3 regions of the Pseudomonas sp. S3_E10 genome follow, and region 2 is predicted to be linked to each of the others. Evidence: riboswitches for the same ligand, from Rfam matches in the RefSeq annotation. Region 2 holds a riboswitch; each other region holds the start of a gene.

Region 1 (6,458 bases), 930 kb from region 2:
CAGCACAAAGCCCAGCCGTACACCCGCCAGGCCGAAAAACTTGCCGAACGAGCGCAGTACAATCAGGCCAACCTGATGGGCCTGGCTCGCCAGGCTCAATTGCGGGGTCACGTCCATAAACGCTTCGTCCACCACCAGCCAGCCGCCGCGCTGGGCCAGCCGCGTGTGCCAATCCAGCAGGCGCTGCGGGCTGAGGCTCAGACCGGTGGGGTTGTTGGGGTTGACCACCACCAGCACATCGAGGCCATCGAGGAAAAAGTCGACTTCCTGCTCCTGCACCTCACGCACCACGTAACCCGCGCGGCGCCAAGCTTCGGCGTGTTCGGCGTAGCACGGCGATAACACGCCGACCTTGCCCGCACGGCGCAGGCGTGGCAGCAACTGGATCGCCGCCTGGGAACCGGGCACCGGCAACACGTGCGCCGCGCCGTAATACTCGCCGGCGGCCTGCTCCAGGCCGTCGTCGGTTTCCGGCAGGCGCGCCCAAGCGCGTAGCGGTATCTCGGGGATCGGCCAGGGCCAGGGCGCAAGGCCGCTGGAGAGATCCAGCCAGTTGGCCTCGGCAATCCCGTATTGAACCGACGCTTTGCGCAGCCGACCACCGTGTTCAAGCATAGAATTGCGCCCCCGCGCATAGGATCAGCAGCCACAGCCAAACGCCGCGCTGCACCAGTTGCCAGCCTCGTTCGATTGAATCGGCATCCGCCGCCGGGCCTTCGCCCAATGGCGGGCGCTGGTGCAGCTCGCCGTGATAAATCGCCGCACCGCCCAATTCGACGCCCAGTGCGCCGGCCCCGGACGCCATCACCGGCCCCGCGTTGGGGCTGTCCCATGTCGGCCCCTGGGTACGCCAGCATTTGAGCGCCAGGGCGGTTTTGCCCAGCACCGCGTAGGTCAAGGCCACCAGGCGCGCAGGAATGTAGTTCAGTACGTCGTCGATTTTCGCCGCCGCCCAGCCAAAGCGTTCAAAGCGCTCATTGCGATAGCCCCACATGGCGTCGAGGGTATTGCTCAAACGGTAGAGCACCACCCCCGGTACGCCAGCGACCACGAACCAGAACAACGCGGCAAACACCGCATCACTGCCGTTTTCGAGCACCGATTCGGTGGCGGCACGGGCTACTTCGGTGCTGTCCAGCTCGCTGGTCTGGCGGCTCACCAGGTAACTCACCCGCGTGCGCGCTTCATCCAGGTCATCGCTGCGCAACGCCTGGGCGACAGGCAGTACATGTTCACCCAGGCTGCGCATGCCGAGGGCACAGTACAGCGCCAGAATCTCCAGCGCCCACCCGATATAGGGCGCCCACGACAGCGCGGTGGCCAGCAGCGTCAACGGCACCACGGCGATAAACCATGCCGTCACGCCATGGCTGCGCCAGCCACGGCCACCGCTATTGAAGCGTTGCTCGATGCGCCCGGCAAAATTGCCGAACGCCACCAGCGGATGCCGACGCCTGGGTTCACCCAGCAGCGCATCCAACGCCACCCCGGCGACACACAGCAAGGCCACACTCATTGACTCGCTCCCCACGTATTCTCATACAACATGTCTTTCAGCGGCCGCGGTTCGGCCCAGCCTTCGAGCTGCAACATCGGTGCCGGATAGAATTCGGCCACCGGCCCCAGGCACAGCACGGCCAGGGGTTTGGCGCCGGGCGGCAGGCCCAGCAGATCGGCCAGGGCCTGGGGGTCGAACAACGATACCCAGCCCATGCCCAGCCCTTCGACACGGGCAGCCAGCCATAGATTCTGGATCGCACAGGACAGCGAAGCCATGTCCATTTCCGGCAAGGTACGGCGGCCGAAAATGTGCCGCTCGCGATCATCCATCAACGCCGCCACCAGTACTTCAGCGCAGTCGTGAATGCCTTCGACCTTGAGCTTCATGAATTCATCGGAACGTTCGCCCAGGGCTTGGGCGGTGCGCACGCGCTCTTCTTCGACCACTTGCTGGATTTGCCCACGCAGGTGGCGGTCGCTGATGCGGATAAAACGCCACGGCTGCATCAAACCCACACTGGGTGCCTGATGCGCGGCCTGGAGCAGGCGATGAAGCAATTCGGGAGCCACCGTACCGCCGCTGAAGTGGCGCATGTCGCGGCGCTCGGCGATGGCGCGGTAGACGGCGTCGCGGTCGGCCGGGGCAAATGCGTTGTCGGTCATGGCCCTATCGAGGGCAAGCCCCCTCCCACATTGGGTGCAAACAAGGCGGCGACCGCTGATGGGTTCGATGGGAAATAAAAGTGCACATAAGAGGCTGTCATCCGCCCCTGTCGGTAAACCGCCTCGGCACCGCGCCCACCGTTAGGGCTCAGGCCACGGGCAATCGGCTGGCACTCGGTGCTGGTCAGGGAATGGTGATACGTGTGCCCGCGCAACACGCCTTCCGGCAATTCGACGCTTTGCAGGGCCAGGGCCGCGAGTTTCTTTTGCATCACCGCATCGCCCGGTAAAAGGCCGAGCAGTTCGGCACGGTTGCCGTCGACGTCGGTGAGCGAGTCCAGCAGGTAGAGCATGCCGCCGCATTCGGCGAGCAACGGCTTGCCGGCGGCGTGGTGGGCGCGGATGGCAGCGAGCATCGGGGTATTTTCCGACAGCGCCTGGTGGTGCAGTTCCGGGTAACCACCGGGCAGATAGAGGCTGTCGGCGTCGGGCAGTGCGTGATCATGGATCGGCGAAAAGAAGCTCAACTGAGCCCCCATCGCTCGCAGCAGGTCGAGGCTGGCGCCGTAGGTGAACGCGAAGGCTTCGTCACGGGCGACGGCGATGCGCACGCCCTTGAGCAATGGCTCCGCCTCGATCACCTGCGGTGCGGCGAAGGCCACCGGCGGCGGCAGCGCGACTTCGCAACTACCGCCCAGGGCTTGGGCGGCGGCGTCCAGGCGCATATCGAGATCATTCAATTCGCTGGCCTGCACCAGCCCCAGGTGACGACTGGGCAGCTCGATACCGGTCTCACGTGACAACGCGCCGTACCAGCGCAGGCCTTCGGTGAGGCTGCCTTCGAGCAACTGCGCATGGCGCAGCGTGCCGACGCGGTTGGCCAGTACCCCGGCAAACGGCAGGTCCGGCTGATAGCGCGCCAGGCCCAATGCCAGCGCGCCAAAGGTCTGGGCCATGGCGGTGCCGTCGATCACGCCCAACACCGGCACGCCGAAGTGCCGCGCCAGGTCGGCGCTGGACGGCGTGCCGTCGAACAGGCCCATCACGCCCTCGATCAGGATCAGGTCCGCCTCCCCCGCCGCTTCCCACAACAAGCGGCGACTTTCCTGCTCGCCCACCATCCACATGTCCAATTGATAAACCGGCGCACCGCTGGCGCGCTCATGGATCATCGGGTCCAGAAAGTCCGGGCCGCATTTGAACACGCGCACGTTGCGCCCCAGGTTACGATGCAAACGGGCGAGCGCGGCGGTGACGGTGGTTTTGCCCTGGCCGGACGCCGGAGCGGCGATCAATACAGCCGGGCAATGACGGGGCGGGTTCACAGTTCGACGCCCTTCTGTGCCTTGATACCGGCCTGGAACGCATGCTTGAGCATGCCCATTTCAGTGACGGTGTCGCCCATTTCGATCAACTCGGGCTTGGCGCCACGGCCGGTGACGACCACGTGTTGCATCGGTGGGCGGGCTTGCAGGTCGCTCAGAACATGATCGAGGTCGAGGTAGCCATGCTTGAGGGCAATATTGAGCTCATCCAGCACCACCAGGCCAATGGACGGGTCTTGCAGTAATTGGCGCGACACGGCCCAGGCGGCTTCGGCGGCGGCAATATCGCGCTGCCGGTCCTGGGTTTCCCAAGTGAAGCCTTCGCCCATCACGTGAAAGCGCACTTGCTCGGGGAAACGGCGGAAAAACAATTCTTCGCCGGTACTGTTACGCCCCTTGATGAACTGCACCACGCCGCACTGCATGCCATGGCCCATGGCGCGGGCGAGCATGCCGAATGCCGAGCTGCTCTTGCCTTTGCCATTACCGGTGAGCACCAATAGCAAGCCGCATTCATTGGGTGAATTGGCGATGCGCTCGTCGATCACGGCTTTTTTGCGCAGCATGCGTGCCAGGTGGCGTTCATCGCGGTCGGGGGTATCGGTCATGGCAGCTCTCCGTTGGGGCTGAACAAAAACGGCGGGCAGGGAAAAGAAAAAACAGACAGCCAAGCATCGCCCACCGTGATGCTGTTGGATGATCCTGGCCGGTCTCCGGGCTCATGAGTGGCGTTCTGAAGCGAACAGGCCGACGCTGCGCCTTCCCATATCGCGAGCGATACAGTGGCTCAATGCAGGGTCTTGACTCATTTACCGTTGCGGGGGCAGCGCCGGAATTGCGGCGGCGCTGTGTATAAGCGCGCTCACTCACCGGTTTCCCTGTTTCACTCTGTCGACCCACGGGTCACAGAGCACCTGGAACAAGCGGCGAAGGTTAGTGGGTTGGAGGGCTAGCTGCAAGCGTCAAGCCTAAAGCTACAAGCAGGCATTGCGCCGTCTTGCAGCTTTAAGCGTGCAACGTGGCATTGATTCTAAGGATTACGCGCCAGATTGCCCGGCAATACGCGCTTGGCACTCAGGTAAGCATTCTGCCAATACGCTTTGGACAGGGTGTCCAGTTTCACCGTGCCACCGGTTTGCGGCGCATGGACAAAGCGACCTTCACCCACGTAGATCCCAGCATGGCTGACCTGCGAGCCACCACCGGTGGCGAAGAACAATAGGTCGCCGGTTTGCAGGTTCTGCTCGCTCACATCCTGGGCGCGCATCACGATCAGCTCGCGCGTGGTGCGTGGCAGGGAAATGCCGGCGGCGTCGCGGTAGACGAAGCCGATCAGGCCGCTGCAATCAAAACCGGAGTCCGGCGTGTTACCGCCCCAGCGATAAGGCGTGCCGACCAGGCCCAGCGCACGAAAGAGCACGTCTTCGGCAGCAGGCGAAAAGTTCTGGGTGGAATAATTGAACACCGGCTTGGGCTTGACCGCGATGGGCGCGGGCGGCGGTGTGCGGCTGGCGCAGGCGCTGAGAAGCGCGGCGCAAACAATTAGAATCAGGCGGGCCGAGGTCGACATGTGCAGAACAATCCTGGTCTGGATGCGGCTTTCGCTGCCGAACGCTGAAAACCAGAACGCGCAAGCAAAGCTCGCGCGAACGGGTTACAACAATATCCAGGGATTCTAGCGCTTACGCGTCAAACTTCAAGTATCACTTTAAGTTTACTTACTGGCGGTAACCGTAGTCGGGGCCATGGCGAGTGCGCGCTTGGCTTCGATGAAGGTTTTGCTCCAGTAGCTGTCACCCAGGCTGTCGACTCGCACACCGCCACTGCGACGGCTGCTGGAGTGGATAAACTGGTTGTCACCCAAGTAGATACCGGCGTGACTGACACGACCACGGCCTGCCGTACTGAAGAAAAGCAGATCACCGGGCTTGAGGTTGTTGCGTGCGACCAACGGTGCTTTCACGTTGATCATTTCGCGCGTGGAGCGTGGCAGGTTCATGCCGGCTTCTTCGCGAAACAGATAGCCGATAAAACCGCTGCAATCGAAACCGGCTTCGGAGGTACCGCCGAAACGGTAACGGGTACCGATCAGGGACATGCCGCGTTCTAGGATGCTGTCGGCCAGAACTGGAAGCTGGTAAGGCTTGTTGCCGGAGAAATCGGCCAGTTCTTTCTCGGTTGCCAGCTCTTCTTCATAAACGGAAGCAGACTGCGCAGCGACGAATTTTGCCTGGGACTGTTGTTGAGGCTTCTGCTGCTCTGCCACTTGTTGAGGGTGGGAGGCGCAACCAAACAACAGGGTAACGAGTGCGAGAGGCACGAGGGGTGCGAAGCGATTTAGCATGGGCACGACCGTGGCTGATGTGTAAAGAAGCCGAGACTATGCCCTCTATCACATCGATTTGCAAATTCAATCGTGCGCTATGTGACTTCGCGATTGGACCGTGACATCTAAGCCCTGATTCCAATTAATGACGTAAATGCGTAGCCCGCCGGGCTCAGACGTAGGTTTTCTGGCGCCTGAAAAGTGCCGAATCGTGACAAATCAACGTGTTACCAACCCAACGTCTCTTTGAGAAAAGGGATCGTCAATTTTCGTTGCGCCTGCAAAGAGGCCTGATCGAGCTGCTCAAGCAAATCGAACAAGGCGCTCATGCTGCGGGTACCGCGGGTGAGGATAAAGTGCCCCACTTCGTCGGTGAGGTGCAGGCCACGACGGGATGCACGCAATTGCAGGGCGCGCAGCTTGTCTTCGTCGGACAGGGGGCGCATCTGGAAGATCAGCGCCAGGGTCAGGCGTGACTTGAGGTCGGCCAACTTGACCGGCAATTCCCGAGGCGACGTGGCGGCGGCAATCAGCAAGCGCCGGCCGCTGTCACGCAAGCGATTGAATAAATGGAACAGCGCCTCTTCCCAATCCGCCTTGCCGGCGATCACCTGCAGGTCATCCAGGCACACCAGTTCGTACTG
Region 2 (6,458 bases):
TGGGCAGCGCCGAAGGGGCGGCGCGCGGCGCGAGCAAAGTCCCGGTGTACGACGGCGAGCGTAGCCAGGCCACGCCGACTACCCGTTTGTTCTATGACGCCTTCGGCAAACAGGCGTGGCGGCAGAAGGGCTTTTATTCGGTGCTCGACGCCCAGGGCAGCCAGGCCGCGCTGATGGCGCGCATGCTGGAGTTGGGCCATAACGCGCCGTTGCAACCCAACGCCAAGCTGCCCGAAGACATCGTGCTGGGCTTGAATCGCGAAAACACGTGCGCCATGCCCGCCGAGTTCAACGCCTACGCCGGCAGCCATCCCAAAGAAGGCATGCCGTTGGCGGTCACCGGCCTGACTGACCAGCAATATCAAACCCTGCAACGCTGGCTGGCCTCCGGCGCGCCCATCGATGAACAGGGCCTGGCGCCGAGTGCCAGCGAAGCCTTGCAAGTGCAGCAGTGGGAAAACCTGTTCAACCAGCCAGGCGCCCGTGAAAGCCTGGTGGCGCGCTGGCTGTACGAGCATTTGTTTCTCGCCCATCTCTACTTTGAGGGCGGCGAGCCGGGGCATTTCTTCCAGTGGGTGCGCTCGCGTACGCCAAGCGGGCAGCCGATCGACTTGATCAATACCCGCCGTCCGAATGACGACCCCGGCACCCGCGTGTATTACCGCCTGTGGCCGGTGCAGGGCGTGATCGTGCATAAAACCCACATCACTTACCCGTTCAGTGCGCAGAAGATGGCGCGCATCAAGGCGCTGTTCTACGCCGGCAACTGGCAGGTCAGCGCCTTGCCGGGCTATGGGCCGGGGCGTCGGGCCAACCCGTTCGACACGTTCGAAGCTATCCCGGCCAAGGCCCGTTACCAGTTCATGCTGGATAACGCCGAATATTTCGTGCGCACCTTCATTCGCGGGCCGGTGTGCCGGGGGCAGATCGCCACGGACGTGATCCGCGACAATTTCTGGGCGCTGTTCCAAGACCCTGACCATGATTTGTATATCACCGATGCGCGGTATCGCGGCCAGGCGACGCCGTTGTTGGCCATGCCGGGGCAAAACGACGACGTGGGCAGCGTGCTGAGCCTGTGGCTGGCCTACCGCGACAAGCGCAACGAATATGAAGCGCTGCGCCGCGACAGTTACGCCGATTTGCCACCGCCGAGTTGGTCAAGCCTGTGGGCGGGTAACGACAGTGCCTTGCTGAGCATCTTCCGTCACTTTGACAGCGCGTCGGTGACCAAGGGCCTGATCGGCGAAGTGCCGCAGACGATGTGGTTATTCGATTACCCCCTGTTGGAGCGCACCTATTATCAGTTGGCGGTGAATTTCGATGTGTTCGGCAACGTCTCGCACCAGGCCCAGACCCGCCTGTACTTCGACCTGATCCGCAACGGCGCGGAGCAGAACTTCCTGCGCCTGATGCCTGCCGACACCCGCGACGGGTTTATGGACGACTGGTACCAGAACAGCGGCAAGATCAAACTCTGGCTGGACTACGAAGCCATCGACGACGACAAGCCGAGCGGTCTGCACCTGGATGAAAAAGACCCCAAGCGCGACTTTGCCAACCAGTTGCTCACCCGTTACGGCGATTTGAATGCCAGCCCGGACCCGATCAACCGTTGCGCGGGCGCCTATTGCTCACGCAACGGTATCTCCGCGACGTTGCAGGATGTGGAACAGGCCCTCAGTCGCCTGACCTCGCGCCCGGCGGCGGGGCTCAAGGTGATCGATCAATTGCCCGAAGCGACGATGTTGCGTATCGAGACCGCCAGCGGCCAGCGCATGGTCTACAGCCTGCTGCGCAACCGTGCCCACAGTAACGTGGCGTTCCTGCTGGGTGAGGCCTATCGCTATCAGTCGGGCCTGGATACCTTGACCGTTTACCCGGGCGTGCTCAGCAGCTACCCCAACTTCATGTTCAATATCCCGGCCCGGGAAGTGCCTGCATTCGTTGCGCAGATGGAACAGGCCAAGGACGCCAAGCAGTTCGAAGCCATCGTTGATCGTTGGGGCGTGCGCCGCAGCCATCCGCTGTTCTGGCAGTATTTCCATGATTTGTCGCAGTACATCCGCGAGACAACGCCTGTGGAAGAGGGGGTGTTGGACATGAATCGTTATGAAAACCTCTGACAGGCAGGTCGACGCTTTTCCGACAAAAATACTCGGACTTTGTACCTGCGTAATATTTTGGCGTAAACTGCCGGCAAGCCTGTGAGGAGTTTCCATGACTGCCATAACCATTACCGACGCCGCCCACGATTATCTGGCCGACCTGCTGTCCAAGCAGAACACCCCAGGAATCGGTATCCGCGTCTTCATCACCCAGCCCGGCACCCAGTACGCCGAGACCTGCATTGCCTACTGCAAGCCTGGTGAAGAGAAGCCTGAAGACACCGCCCTGGGGCTGAAAAGCTTCACCGCGTACATCGACAGCTTCAGCGAAGCCTTCCTTGATGACGCCGTGGTCGACTACGCCACCGACCGTATGGGCGGCCAGTTGACCATCAAGGCGCCCAACGCCAAGGTGCCGAATGTCAACGCCGACAGCCCGGTCAACGAGCGCATCAACTACTACCTGCAGACCGAGATCAACCCGGGGCTTGCCAGCCACGGCGGCCAGGTCAGCTTGATCGACGTCGTCGAAGACGGCATCGCTGTCCTCAAGTTCGGCGGCGGCTGCCAAGGCTGCGGCCAGGCCGACGTGACCTTGCGTGAAGGCATCGAGCGCACCTTGCTCGAGCGTATTCCGGAGCTCAAGGGTGTACGTGACGTGACCGACCATACGCAGAAAGAAAACGCCTACTACTGAGTAAGGCGTTCACTGCGAAAATAAAAAACGGCGCCCCGTGAGCGCCGTTTTTTATACTTTTAATTCAGTGGGTTACGTTGTTTATCTCAGACGGAAGATTAGGTGTGGGGCTTGCTTCCGATAGCGGTGCCTCAGTCGCCTCGACCGCTGGCTGATACACGCATCTGGTAAAAAAGCTAAGGTCGATAAAGATGCGCATGCCCAGCCCGATACAGCGATGACTCGCTGAAACTGTCATTGGCCAGCACCCGACCCACCACAATCAGCGCCGTGCGCCGAAAGCCCTTGGCGGCGACTTTGCCGGCGATATCAGCGAGCGTGCCGACCGCCCAATCCTGGTCCGGCCACGTCGCGCGGTGCACCACGGCAATCGGGCAATCCGCGCCGTAATGCGGCAACAGCTCGGTGACGATCTTTTCCAGATGATTGACCCCCAGGTGAATCGCCATGGTCGTGCCGTGGCGGGCCAGGCTGTCGAAGTCTTCGCCGACCGGCATGCTGGTTTTATCGGCGTAGCGCGTCAGGATCACGCTTTGGGCGATGTCCGGCAGGGTCAATTCGGCCTCCAGCAACGCAGCGCAGGCCGCCACTGCGGTGACGCCGGGGATGATCTGGAAGGGAATGTCCCATTCGCGCAACTGGCGGATTTGCTCGCCAATCGCGCCGTACAGGCTCGGGTCGCCGGAATGCACACGTGCCACGTCCTGGCCTTTGGCATGGGCGGCCTTGATCAGGTCGATGATTTGCTCCAGGTGCAATTCGGCGCTGTTGACCACCTGTTCCGCCTGATGGCCGTCCAATACCGCTGCGGGCACCAGGGAGCCGGCGTAAATGATCACCGGGCAACTGCGGATCAACCGTTGGCCCTTGATGGTAATCAATTCCGGGTCGCCGGGGCCGGCGCCGATGAAGTAGACGGTCATGGAGAGTTCCTGTCGAAAAACGGGCGAGCATGAAGGATGCTCATGATCGGAAAGCGCGATTATCGGGATTTTAGCCGGCGCAGGCCAACGCAAAGGTGGCCTGGGCGGTTTTCCGGCGGGTGATCAACAAGCGGGCAGGGCCGCCGCAGAGCTGTTCGGCCAGGGCCAGGGCGGCGCTTTCGGCGATGCCGTAACAGCCGGTATGGGCGAAGGCAACTGCGGATTTATGGCTCAGCCGCGCTTCATAAACGGCCAGTTGCCCGGCGCTGAAGCACCGCAAGGGCAGGTCGAGCCATCGGGCCAGGGCGAGTAGCCCCGGCTCGTTTTGTTTACGGTCGATGCTGGCCAGTGCCATGACACGGTGACGCTCGACGCCGCCCTCGGCGAGGGCCGCATCAAACAGGCCCAACAGGGTGGCTGCATCACAACCGCGCTGGCAGCCCAGGCCGACCACGTAGGTCATGCCGAGTAGCGATCATCGCGGTTGCGACGGAACAGCCAGGCGCTGATCAGGCCCAGGGCCAGCCAGAACGCCATATTGGTCAGCTGCGAGGCGATCTTGAACTGCGCCTCCAGGGCTTGCGGCGCGAGCATTGAATGCACTAGCGGCTGCGGCGCGCCGAGTATGTGCGGCACCGCGAGGATGGCTGCGCCCAGCACTTTGAGCAGCCCATTGCGGCCGAAAACGATCAGCGCAATACCGGCGGCGGTGGAGGCGGCGGTGCCGATCCACCATGCCTGGCGTAGCGCCAAGTCAGCGGCGGCAGTGCCCGGCAACTCCGGTGGCAGGCCGAGGGTTGGCGCCAGCACAAAGGTCGCGTAACCCGCCAAGCCCCACAGCAGGCCTTGGGCGGTGCGAGTCGGCGTGCGCAAGGTGTAAAGGCCAGCCAGCATCAGCGCAAAACCGACGGCTACCACCAGGTTGGCGCCCGTGGTCGAGAGCACGCGCTGCCAGCCGTCTTCCGGCTCCCAGGCTTCGGCGTCATGGGTGTGCGCGGCAGCGCCGGCGGCGTGCTCATGCACAACCTCTGTGGCGGCCGGGGCTTTTTCAAAGGTTTCCGCCTGCAGAATCAGCGGGGCAACCCAGAAGCTTTGCAGCAGGGTCAGCAGCAGGGCGGCCAACAGGCCGCTGAACCCTGCGGTTTGCGCAATACGCTTGATCATGTCGGCAGGTCTCAATGGCACGGGAACGCGGCGCTGTGGCGGGTATCGTGGGCAGCGTTGTGCACCGCCTCAATGTGCGAGAAACCGGCGAAATACACCAGGCACGCACCGAGGATCGACGCGCCGATAGCGGCGCTCAGGCGTTGGCTCAGGGTGGAGGTGCTGCTGGCGGTGTGCGAGGTGCTGCTGATGATCGACATGGCGCGTCCCTTTCAGGTGTCAGGGTGAAACGAGCGCATGAAAACCCCGCGAGCCAGGCCCACAGGGTTCTGAACAGCGCCCGCCCACCGCGGGTTTGTTATCTGAAGTTTTCGGGCCGGTCTCCGGGCTTGCGAGGGACACTGGGTCTATAAAGCATCGCCTTCCCATGCCGTACAGGCACAGTGGATCTGACGCTTCGCTCGCTTACCGTTGCGGGGGCAGCACCGGACTTGCCATACGGATATGAAGTACCGGTTTCCCGTTTCACCCTGTGAAGGGCACCCGAAACAAGGCTTGTAGGAAAGCATGCAGAGCGGCGGTAGTCAAATTGACCGAGCCCCTGTAGCCTTGCACCCTTCGAGGTTCTTCGGCCCAGGCCGAAGCTAAGAAGGGAACGCGGTTCAAGCCGCGGCTGCCCCCGCAACTGTGAAGGGTTTACCGACTGCCATGCCACTGCCGATCAGGCGGGAAGGCGCAGCCGGCGCCGGTCGTACGGCCCGCAAGCCCCAAGCCAGGAGACCTGCCTCGCAACCGATTTTCCAATTCAACCGGGCGGGGTGATCCGGTGACGAAATCCGCTGCTGCGCGCTGTCGCAGGGCCAATCGTCCCGTATGCCCGCCCCAAAAGGGCATCCGATGAAAACACTGGCCAAACTTCCCGTCACCATCGTTACCGGCTTCCTCGGCTCGGGCAAAACCACCTTGCTGCGCCATATGCTCGACAACGCCCAGGGCCGTCGTATCGCGGTGATCGTCAACGAATTCGGCGAGCTGGGTATCGACGGTGAAATCCTCAAGCAGTGCTCCATCGGTTGCACCGAAGAAGAAGCCAACGGCCGTGTCTACGAATTGGCCAACGGCTGCCTGTGCTGCACGGTGCAGGAAGAGTTCTTCCCGGTGATGCGCGAACTGGTGGCCCGTCGTGGCGACCTCGACCATATCCTCATCGAAACCTCGGGCCTGGCCCTGCCAAAACCGCTGGTGCAAGCGTTCCAGTGGCCGGAAATCCGCAGCGCCTGCACGGTTGACGCGGTGATCACCGTGGTCGACAGCCCGGCCGTGGCCGCCGGCACCTTTGCCGCGTTCCCGGACCAGGTCGACGCCCAGCGCAAACTCGACCCGAACCTGGACCACGAGTCGCCGCTGCACGAGCTGTTCGCCGACCAACTGGCCAGCGCCGACTTGGTCATCCTCAACAAGTGCGACCTGATCAGCCCTGAAGACCTGGCCCGCGTGCGCCTGGAAGTCGCCGAAGAGCTGCCGCCGGCCGTCAAGGTCATTGAAGCGAGCAGCGGTCGCCTGCCGCTCGACGTGCTGATCGGCCTGGGTGCCGGCTCCGAGGAGCACATCGATGGTCGCCACAGC
Region 3 (6,458 bases), 630 kb from region 2:
GCTGACGCACGCGAGCATGCCGTGGTACGACTCGATCTCGAAGATCTTGCCCGGCACCGCGCCGTCCTGCGCAAACCAGCGCTCGAAGTGGTGTCGGTAAGAGCAGTTGGAACGGAACGTGTAAATGTTCTCGCCGTTGACCTCCCTGCCCCGCGTGATCGGCGCATGATGCAGCGGCGCAATCACCACCATCTCTTCCTCGAACACCGCCACGCCCTCCAGCGTCGAGTGCAACACCGGGCCGTCGACAAACGCCGCCGTCAACCGCCCCGACAACACGCCTTCGATCATCGTGCCCGAAGGCCCCGTGCTCAGGTCCAACTCGACCTTGGTGTGTTTCTGGTTATATGCCGCCAGCAACGCCGGAATACGCACCGCCGCCGTGCTCTCCAGCGAACCCAAGGCAAACGCGCCCTGGGGCTCCTCCCCCGCCACCGTGGCGCGGGCCTCTTGTACCAGGTCGAGAATACGCCGCACATAGCCGAGGAAATTCCACCCGGCCGGCGACAGGCGCAAACGGCTCTTTTCACGGATAAACAACTCCACGCCCAGGTCCTGCTCCAATTGCTTGATGCGCGTGGTGAGGTTCGACGGCACCCGATGAATCAACTGCGCGGCGGCGCTGATGCTGCCTTGCTCGGCAACCGCCTTGAAAATTTCCAGCTGCACCAGATCCAAATCATTCTCCAATCGTGAATGTATTGCTTAATATTATTCAGTTTCCAGAAAACATCCAGCCCCGTACGCTCACCACCATCCCAACGTACCTACAGGACGGTGCCATGAACGCGATTTCCTCCCAGACCCACGCCCTGTCGATCAACCCCGCCAACGGCGAAACGGTCGGCAGCTACCCGTACGAGACCGCCTCTCAATTGGACACAGCGCTCAACCGCGCCACGGGTGTCTTCCGCACCTGGCGCCGTACACCGGTGAGCCAACGCGCCGAACTGCTGCTGGGCCTGGCGACCGCGCTGCGCGGTCAAGCCGAAACCATGGCACAGATGATCACCCTGGAAATGGGCAAGCCCATTGCCCAGGCCCGTGCCGAAATCGAAAAATGCGCGCAACTGAGTGAATGGTACGCCGCCCAAGGCCCGGCCATGCTTGAGCCGGAGCCGACCCTGGTGGACAACGGCACTGCCCACATCGAATACCGCCCGCTGGGCCCGATCCTCGCCGTGATGCCGTGGAACTTCCCGGTATGGCAAGTACTGCGCGGCGCCGTGCCGACCCTGCTCGCCGGCAATACCTACGTGCTCAAACACGCGCCGAACGTGATGGGCAGCGCCTACCTGATCCAGCAAGCCTTCCAGAAAGCCGGTTTTATCGAAGGCCTGTTTGAAGTGATCAACGTGACCACCGAGGGTGTGTCCAGCGCCATCGCCGACCCGCGCATCGCTGCCGTCACCCTCACCGGCAGCGTGCGTGCCGGCATCGCCATCGGCTCCCAGGCGGGCGCGGCGCTGAAAAAATGCGTGCTGGAACTGGGCGGCTCCGACCCGTTCATCGTGCTCAACGATGCCGACCTCGACGCCGCCGTACAGGCCGCGCTGATTGGCCGCTTCCAAAACAGCGGCCAAGTTTGCGCCGCCGCCAAGCGCCTGATCATTGAGGCCGGTGTGGTCGAAGCCTTCACCGCCAAATTCGTCGAGGCCAGCCGCGCCATGGTGATGGGCGACCCGACCTCAGCCGACACCTACGTCGGCCCGATGGCCCGCTTCGACCTGCGGGACGAGTTGCACGGCCAGGTCCAGGCCACTCTGCAAGAAGGCGCCACATTGTTATTGGGCGGCAATAAAGTCGCAGGGGCCGGTAACTATTACGAACCGACCGTACTGGCAGACGTCACCGACCAGATGACCTCGTTCAAACAGGAGCTGTTCGGGCCGGTGGCCTCGATCATCACCGCCCGCGACGCTGACCACGCGGTGGCGCTGGCCAACGACAGCGAGTTCGGCCTCACCGCCAGCATCTTCACCACTGACGCGGCCAAGGCGCGGGATATTGCCAATCAGTTGGAAACCGGCGGGATCTTCGTCAACGCCTTCAGCGTCTCCGACCCACGCGTGGCGTTTGGTGGCGTGAAAAAGAGCGGGTTCGGCCGCGAGCTGTCGCACTTTGGTGTGCGCGAGTTCTGCAATGCACAGACGGTGTGGCGGGATCGCAAATAAAACAGGCAACACCCGTCAACTGTGGGAGCGGGCTTGCTCCCACCTTTGACCTGCGGTGCTTTTCGACCAATCGACCGTCACTTCCCCCACTGCTTTTGCAGCATGCCCTTACTTGCTTCCAGCCGTTGCTCGCGCAGTAAGCCAGTCGCATGCCCGAAGGGAAAGCAGCTGCGTCAAAGCGCCCACAGGCGGATCAAGGCAAACCCCAGGTCTACGTTGACGCAGTCACGCCCATCTACCCACTCATCCCCGCGAAGGCGTCGTCCGGTGTTGGTCTCGCGCTCACCTTTGGCAATCACCAGCACAAACAACCGGACCGGGCATTCGAATGAGCGCAACCGCTCAACATCAGCCCTCACTGACCAATTGCCCTCCAGGCACTTGGCTTGGGATATGTCGCCCAGACACTTGATTTCAGCAACCATGCTCGTTGAGCCACTGTCGTCCAGGGCATACAGGTCGGCTTTGCGCCGCTCGCCAATCGGCAAATCGGTCCAGAGGCTGATCTCATTCTTGAACCAGGCATACAAGCTGATTTCGGCCTGAATCCAGTGCTCGCGGCAACTGTTCAGTTGCAACACCTGTTCGAGTTTATCGCCCATTTCACGAAAGGCCCGCTCGAACAAAACAATCCATTGATCAGCATTCATGACTCACTCCCTGTGTATGACGTATCGAGGCTAGTGCTTGACTGGTGCATCCCAGCAATCCGGGTGGCGTGCGCAGACATCGTATTGGCGATCCATCAAGGCCATGCGGTTAATGTGGGCGTCCGTGGCCGCCCGGAACGACTGATTGCTGGTTGTGATATAGGCCGCGGTGCGGTCAGTCAGGCGTGCGTTTAACTGGCTGCGGGTGTGGGCATCCAGTGCCTGGGGCGCGGTGGCCATGGTTTGCAGTGTCACGTCGTTCAAACGACTCAACTCATCGCGGTAGGTGTTTACGTATTCGGCACGGGCCGCGTCATGCTGGTGGTTCAAGTCGTACTGCATGGCTTCCAGGTTCTGCTTGTAGAGCGCCCAATAGCCCTCGGGCAGCACGCCACCGTCTTGTTTACGCAATTTGGCAATGCGCGCGTCGTTATCCGGAGCCGGTTGGAGTACGGGCTTGCGCGCAGAAGTGACGACGGGGTCTTGATCAATGATCTGGTCGATCCAGCCCAGCCTTGAAGGGTTCGAGGGCAAAACCTGTCCTAACGGTTCAAGCGGCACTGGCGCAGCAGGTGGGGGTGACGACACTGACTGGGCGCAACCACCCAGCAGTAACAAGGTGCAAAGCCGGGTCAGGACAAGGACGTTGCGAAAAGACATAAGTTCTCCATGAACAAAGGCGAATCGAAAGGGCGCGGCAAATAATATCATTGAGCCATCACTGCGTATCACCCCATCGCCCAAGCATTCGCAGGGCGGTACAGCGCATCAATCCAGCATCCGGCTAAGCAGCCGGTGCCCATCTGCCGTCACCTCGACCATCGCCGACAACATCACGCCGTCGGCACCGTCCGTGGAGAGCAGGCTCCAAAAGTCCGGTGGCTGATACCTCACACCAACGGTGCCCGCCTTGGCGATCACATACACGTTGAGCACTTGCCCGGGTTGCATCAACGGGCTGTCACCCTCGACCTTGTAACCGAGCACTTGCGGCTTTTGTATGCGCGCCTGCCCCATGGCATAGCCCGCAAACTCACGCACCGCGACGGCATGGCCCGCGTCCAGTTCCTGTTGTATCGCCGCCCCCACATTGGCCAGCCGCTCGCCGCCCTGAACGTGGGCGACTCCGTTGGCCAGCGCACGGCGCGCAGTCATCAGCAATTGGCGTTGCGCCGGGGTGGCATTGGGTGTGGCAAACGTCCAGACCTGAGCAACATGGGCCTGCGCCGATGCCGCGATCAACTCCACTTTTACCAGCGCCGCGTCCGGGAACGGCACATCGGTGGGCGGCGCGGCGCTCACCTGGTTATTCACCGACACCGCCACCGCTGCCGGGTAGCCGCGATAACCGAACATCATCGGCAGCCAGCCGTGCTGTGCGTACTGGTCGAGTAAAAATTCCTGGACCGCAGTGCCGGTGCCGCCCTTGCGGATCAGCGGCGCGACCTTGCGCAACAGGTCACTGGCGATGGGCGCCAGTTTGGCTTCCTCGGCAAGAATGGTTGCGTCATCCAACTGGGCGATGGCGCGGGCCCTGTCGCCGATCGCGTCGGTGTAGCGGGCGAGCGCAGGGTCAGCGGCGTGTGCGCTCATGCAAAACAACAGTGGCACTATTCCCAGACGTATCAACATGGCCTTCCTTGGGTTGGTTATGGACGGACCCGAATTGTACCTCCACCCAGCGCCCAAGATGGACTACCATACCGCGCCGGTTCCCAAACGGGACTAATAGGGAATTCGAAACGCCGCACGCGGCGCCAATCGAAACTGCCCCCGCAACTGTAGATGCCGAGCCTGCTCCTTCATGCCACTGGACACCGTCCGGGAAGGCCGGAGCGAGGCGACGACGCATCAGTCAGGAGACCTGCCGGCCCAGCAACATCACTCACCGGCGGGGTGTCCGGGAAGGACATCCTCGCCTGCCCGAGCGGCAGCGTTCGAGGGCGTATTTCCGAGCCGTAACGCCCCTGCTGCACGTACGGTTCACACGGAGATTGCCCCATGCTGCCACGCGTTACCGCCCTGATCGCCGGGCTGGGCTTGTGTGCCCTGGCCCAAGCGGCGCCCACTCATTACCCGCTGGCGGTCGAAAACTGCGGCAGCACCGTGACCTTCCAGCACGCCCCCGAGCGCAGCGTGACCATCGGCCAGGCCGCCACCGAAATGCTCTACGCCCTGGGCGTGGGTGACAAAGTGGTCGGCACCTCGCTGTGGTTCAACAGCGTGTTGGCGCCGTTCAAGGCGCAGAACGACGGCATCGACCGCCTGGCCAACAACGAGCCGAGCTTTGAAGCGGTGATCGCCAAGCGCCCGCAACTGGTGGCGGCCGAGCTGGAATGGGTGGTCGGCGCGCAAGGGGTGGTGGGCACGCGCGAGCAGTTCCATGAATTGCAAATCCCCACCTACCTGCTGCCCTCCGACTGTGAAGGCAAAGACAACCTGGTCGGCGCCGACGGCACGCGGCTGGAGCCGTTCCGCATCGAGACGATCTACAAAAGCATCCACCAACTGGCGCAGATCTTCGACGTGCAGGATCGCGGCCAACAACTGAACGACGAACTCAAAGCGCGCCTGGCCAAATCCGTCGCCACCGCGCAAGGCAAGGGCTTGAAACACGCCAGCGCACTGGTCTGGTTCTCCAGCGCCGAGATGGCCAGCGACCCTTATGTGGCCGGGCACAAGGGCGTTCCCGAATTCATGTTGGAAACCCTCGGTTTGCACAACGTGGTGCAGTCCGATGAAGAGTGGCCCGCCGTCGGCTGGGAGACCCTCGCCAAAGCCAACCCGACCTTCCTGGTGATCGCCCGCATGGACCGCCGCCGCTACCCCGCCGACGACCATGAAAAGAAACTCGCCTTCCTGCGCAGCGACCCGGTCACGCGCAACATGGACGCGGTAAAAAACAACCGCATCATCATCCTCGATGCCCTGGCGCTGCAGGCAAGCCTGCGCACCTTTGATGGCCTTGAACAACTGGCCGCGGCCATCGACGGCTACAACCTGCCCAAATGATCCGTACCCTACTCGCCCTCGCGCTGCTGCTGGCCGCCGTCCTCGCCGGCGTGGCCATCGGCGAAACCGCCATCGAACCGCAGGTGGTGTTGCAGGTGCTCGCCAATAAACTGTGGAACGCCGGCTACCTGCTGGACCCCATCGACGAAGGCGTGGTGTGGAACTACCGCCTCACGCGCACCCTGGTCGCCGCCGCCTGCGGCGCCGGGCTGGCCACCTGCGGGGTGATTCTGCAATCGTTGTTGCGTAACCCGTTGGCCGACCCGTACTTGTTGGGCATCAGCGCCGGCGCCTCGACCGGCGCGGTGCTGGTGGCGTTGATGGGCGTGGGCGGCGGCTTGGTTTCGCTGTCGGCCGGCGCGTTTGTCGGGGCCATGGCGGCATTCGCCCTGGTGATTTTATTGGCGCGGGCCAGTGGCTCCATGAGCGGCACCGGGCAGATCATCCTCGCGGGCATCGCCGGCTCGCAGCTGTTCAATGCGCTCACCGCATTCCTGATCACCAAGTCCGCCAGCTCGGAACAGGCGCGCGGCATCCTGTTCTGGCTGCTCGGCAACCTCAGCGGCGTGCGCTGGCCGTCGGTGTGGCTGGCGGTGCCGGTCGCCGTGGCGGGCTTGGCCGT

What was found. A riboswitch is a leader RNA that binds a small molecule or an ion and turns the genes downstream of it on or off. The one in region 2 is predicted to bind cobalamin.
Region 1: it holds a riboswitch for cobalamin, as region 2 does, so the genes downstream of both, cobO (cob(I)yrinic acid a,c-diamide adenosyltransferase) here and AB4N98_RS24715 (CbtB domain-containing protein) in region 2, are expected to answer to the same signal.
Region 3: it holds a riboswitch for cobalamin, as region 2 does, so the genes downstream of both, AB4N98_RS21675 (ABC transporter substrate-binding protein) here and AB4N98_RS24715 (CbtB domain-containing protein) in region 2, are expected to answer to the same signal.

Annotation. Positions count from the first base shown of each region.
Region 1 covers NZ_CP162743.1:4,433,148-4,439,605, reverse strand. Annotated here, with positions in the region: gene cobD (threonine-phosphate decarboxylase CobD) at 1-615, opposite strand, end outside; gene cbiB (adenosylcobinamide-phosphate synthase CbiB) at 608-1,516, opposite strand; gene bluB (5,6-dimethylbenzimidazole synthase) at 1,513-2,163, opposite strand; gene AB4N98_RS20370 (cobyrinate a,c-diamide synthase) at 2,160-3,488, opposite strand; gene cobO (cob(I)yrinic acid a,c-diamide adenosyltransferase) at 3,485-4,096, opposite strand; cobalamin riboswitch at 4,176-4,421, opposite strand; gene AB4N98_RS20360 (C40 family peptidase) at 4,519-5,058, opposite strand; gene AB4N98_RS20355 (C40 family peptidase) at 5,203-5,832, opposite strand; gene hda (DnaA regulatory inactivator Hda) at 6,042-6,458, opposite strand, start outside.
Region 2 covers NZ_CP162743.1:5,363,188-5,369,645, forward strand. Annotated here, with positions in the region: gene AB4N98_RS24690 (fatty acid cis/trans isomerase) at 1-2,126, shown strand, start outside; gene nfuA (Fe-S biogenesis protein NfuA) at 2,221-2,805, shown strand; gene cobM (precorrin-4 C(11)-methyltransferase) at 2,982-3,728, opposite strand; gene AB4N98_RS24705 (cobalamin biosynthesis protein) at 3,799-4,191, opposite strand; gene AB4N98_RS24710 (CbtA family protein) at 4,188-4,892, opposite strand; gene AB4N98_RS24715 (CbtB domain-containing protein) at 4,904-5,092, opposite strand; cobalamin riboswitch at 5,190-5,394, opposite strand; cobalamin riboswitch at 5,437-5,635, shown strand; gene cobW (cobalamin biosynthesis protein CobW) at 5,730-6,458, shown strand, end outside.
Region 3 covers NZ_CP162743.1:4,729,172-4,735,629, reverse strand. Annotated here, with positions in the region: gene ptrR (putrescine utilization regulator PtrR) at 1-678, opposite strand, end outside; gene AB4N98_RS21695 (aldehyde dehydrogenase family protein) at 783-2,174, shown strand; gene AB4N98_RS21690 (hypothetical protein) at 2,348-2,824, opposite strand; gene AB4N98_RS21685 (hypothetical protein) at 2,855-3,358, opposite strand; gene AB4N98_RS21680 (M24 family metallopeptidase) at 3,593-4,456, opposite strand; cobalamin riboswitch at 4,517-4,710, shown strand; gene AB4N98_RS21675 (ABC transporter substrate-binding protein) at 4,826-5,836, shown strand; gene AB4N98_RS21670 (FecCD family ABC transporter permease) at 5,833-6,458, shown strand, end outside.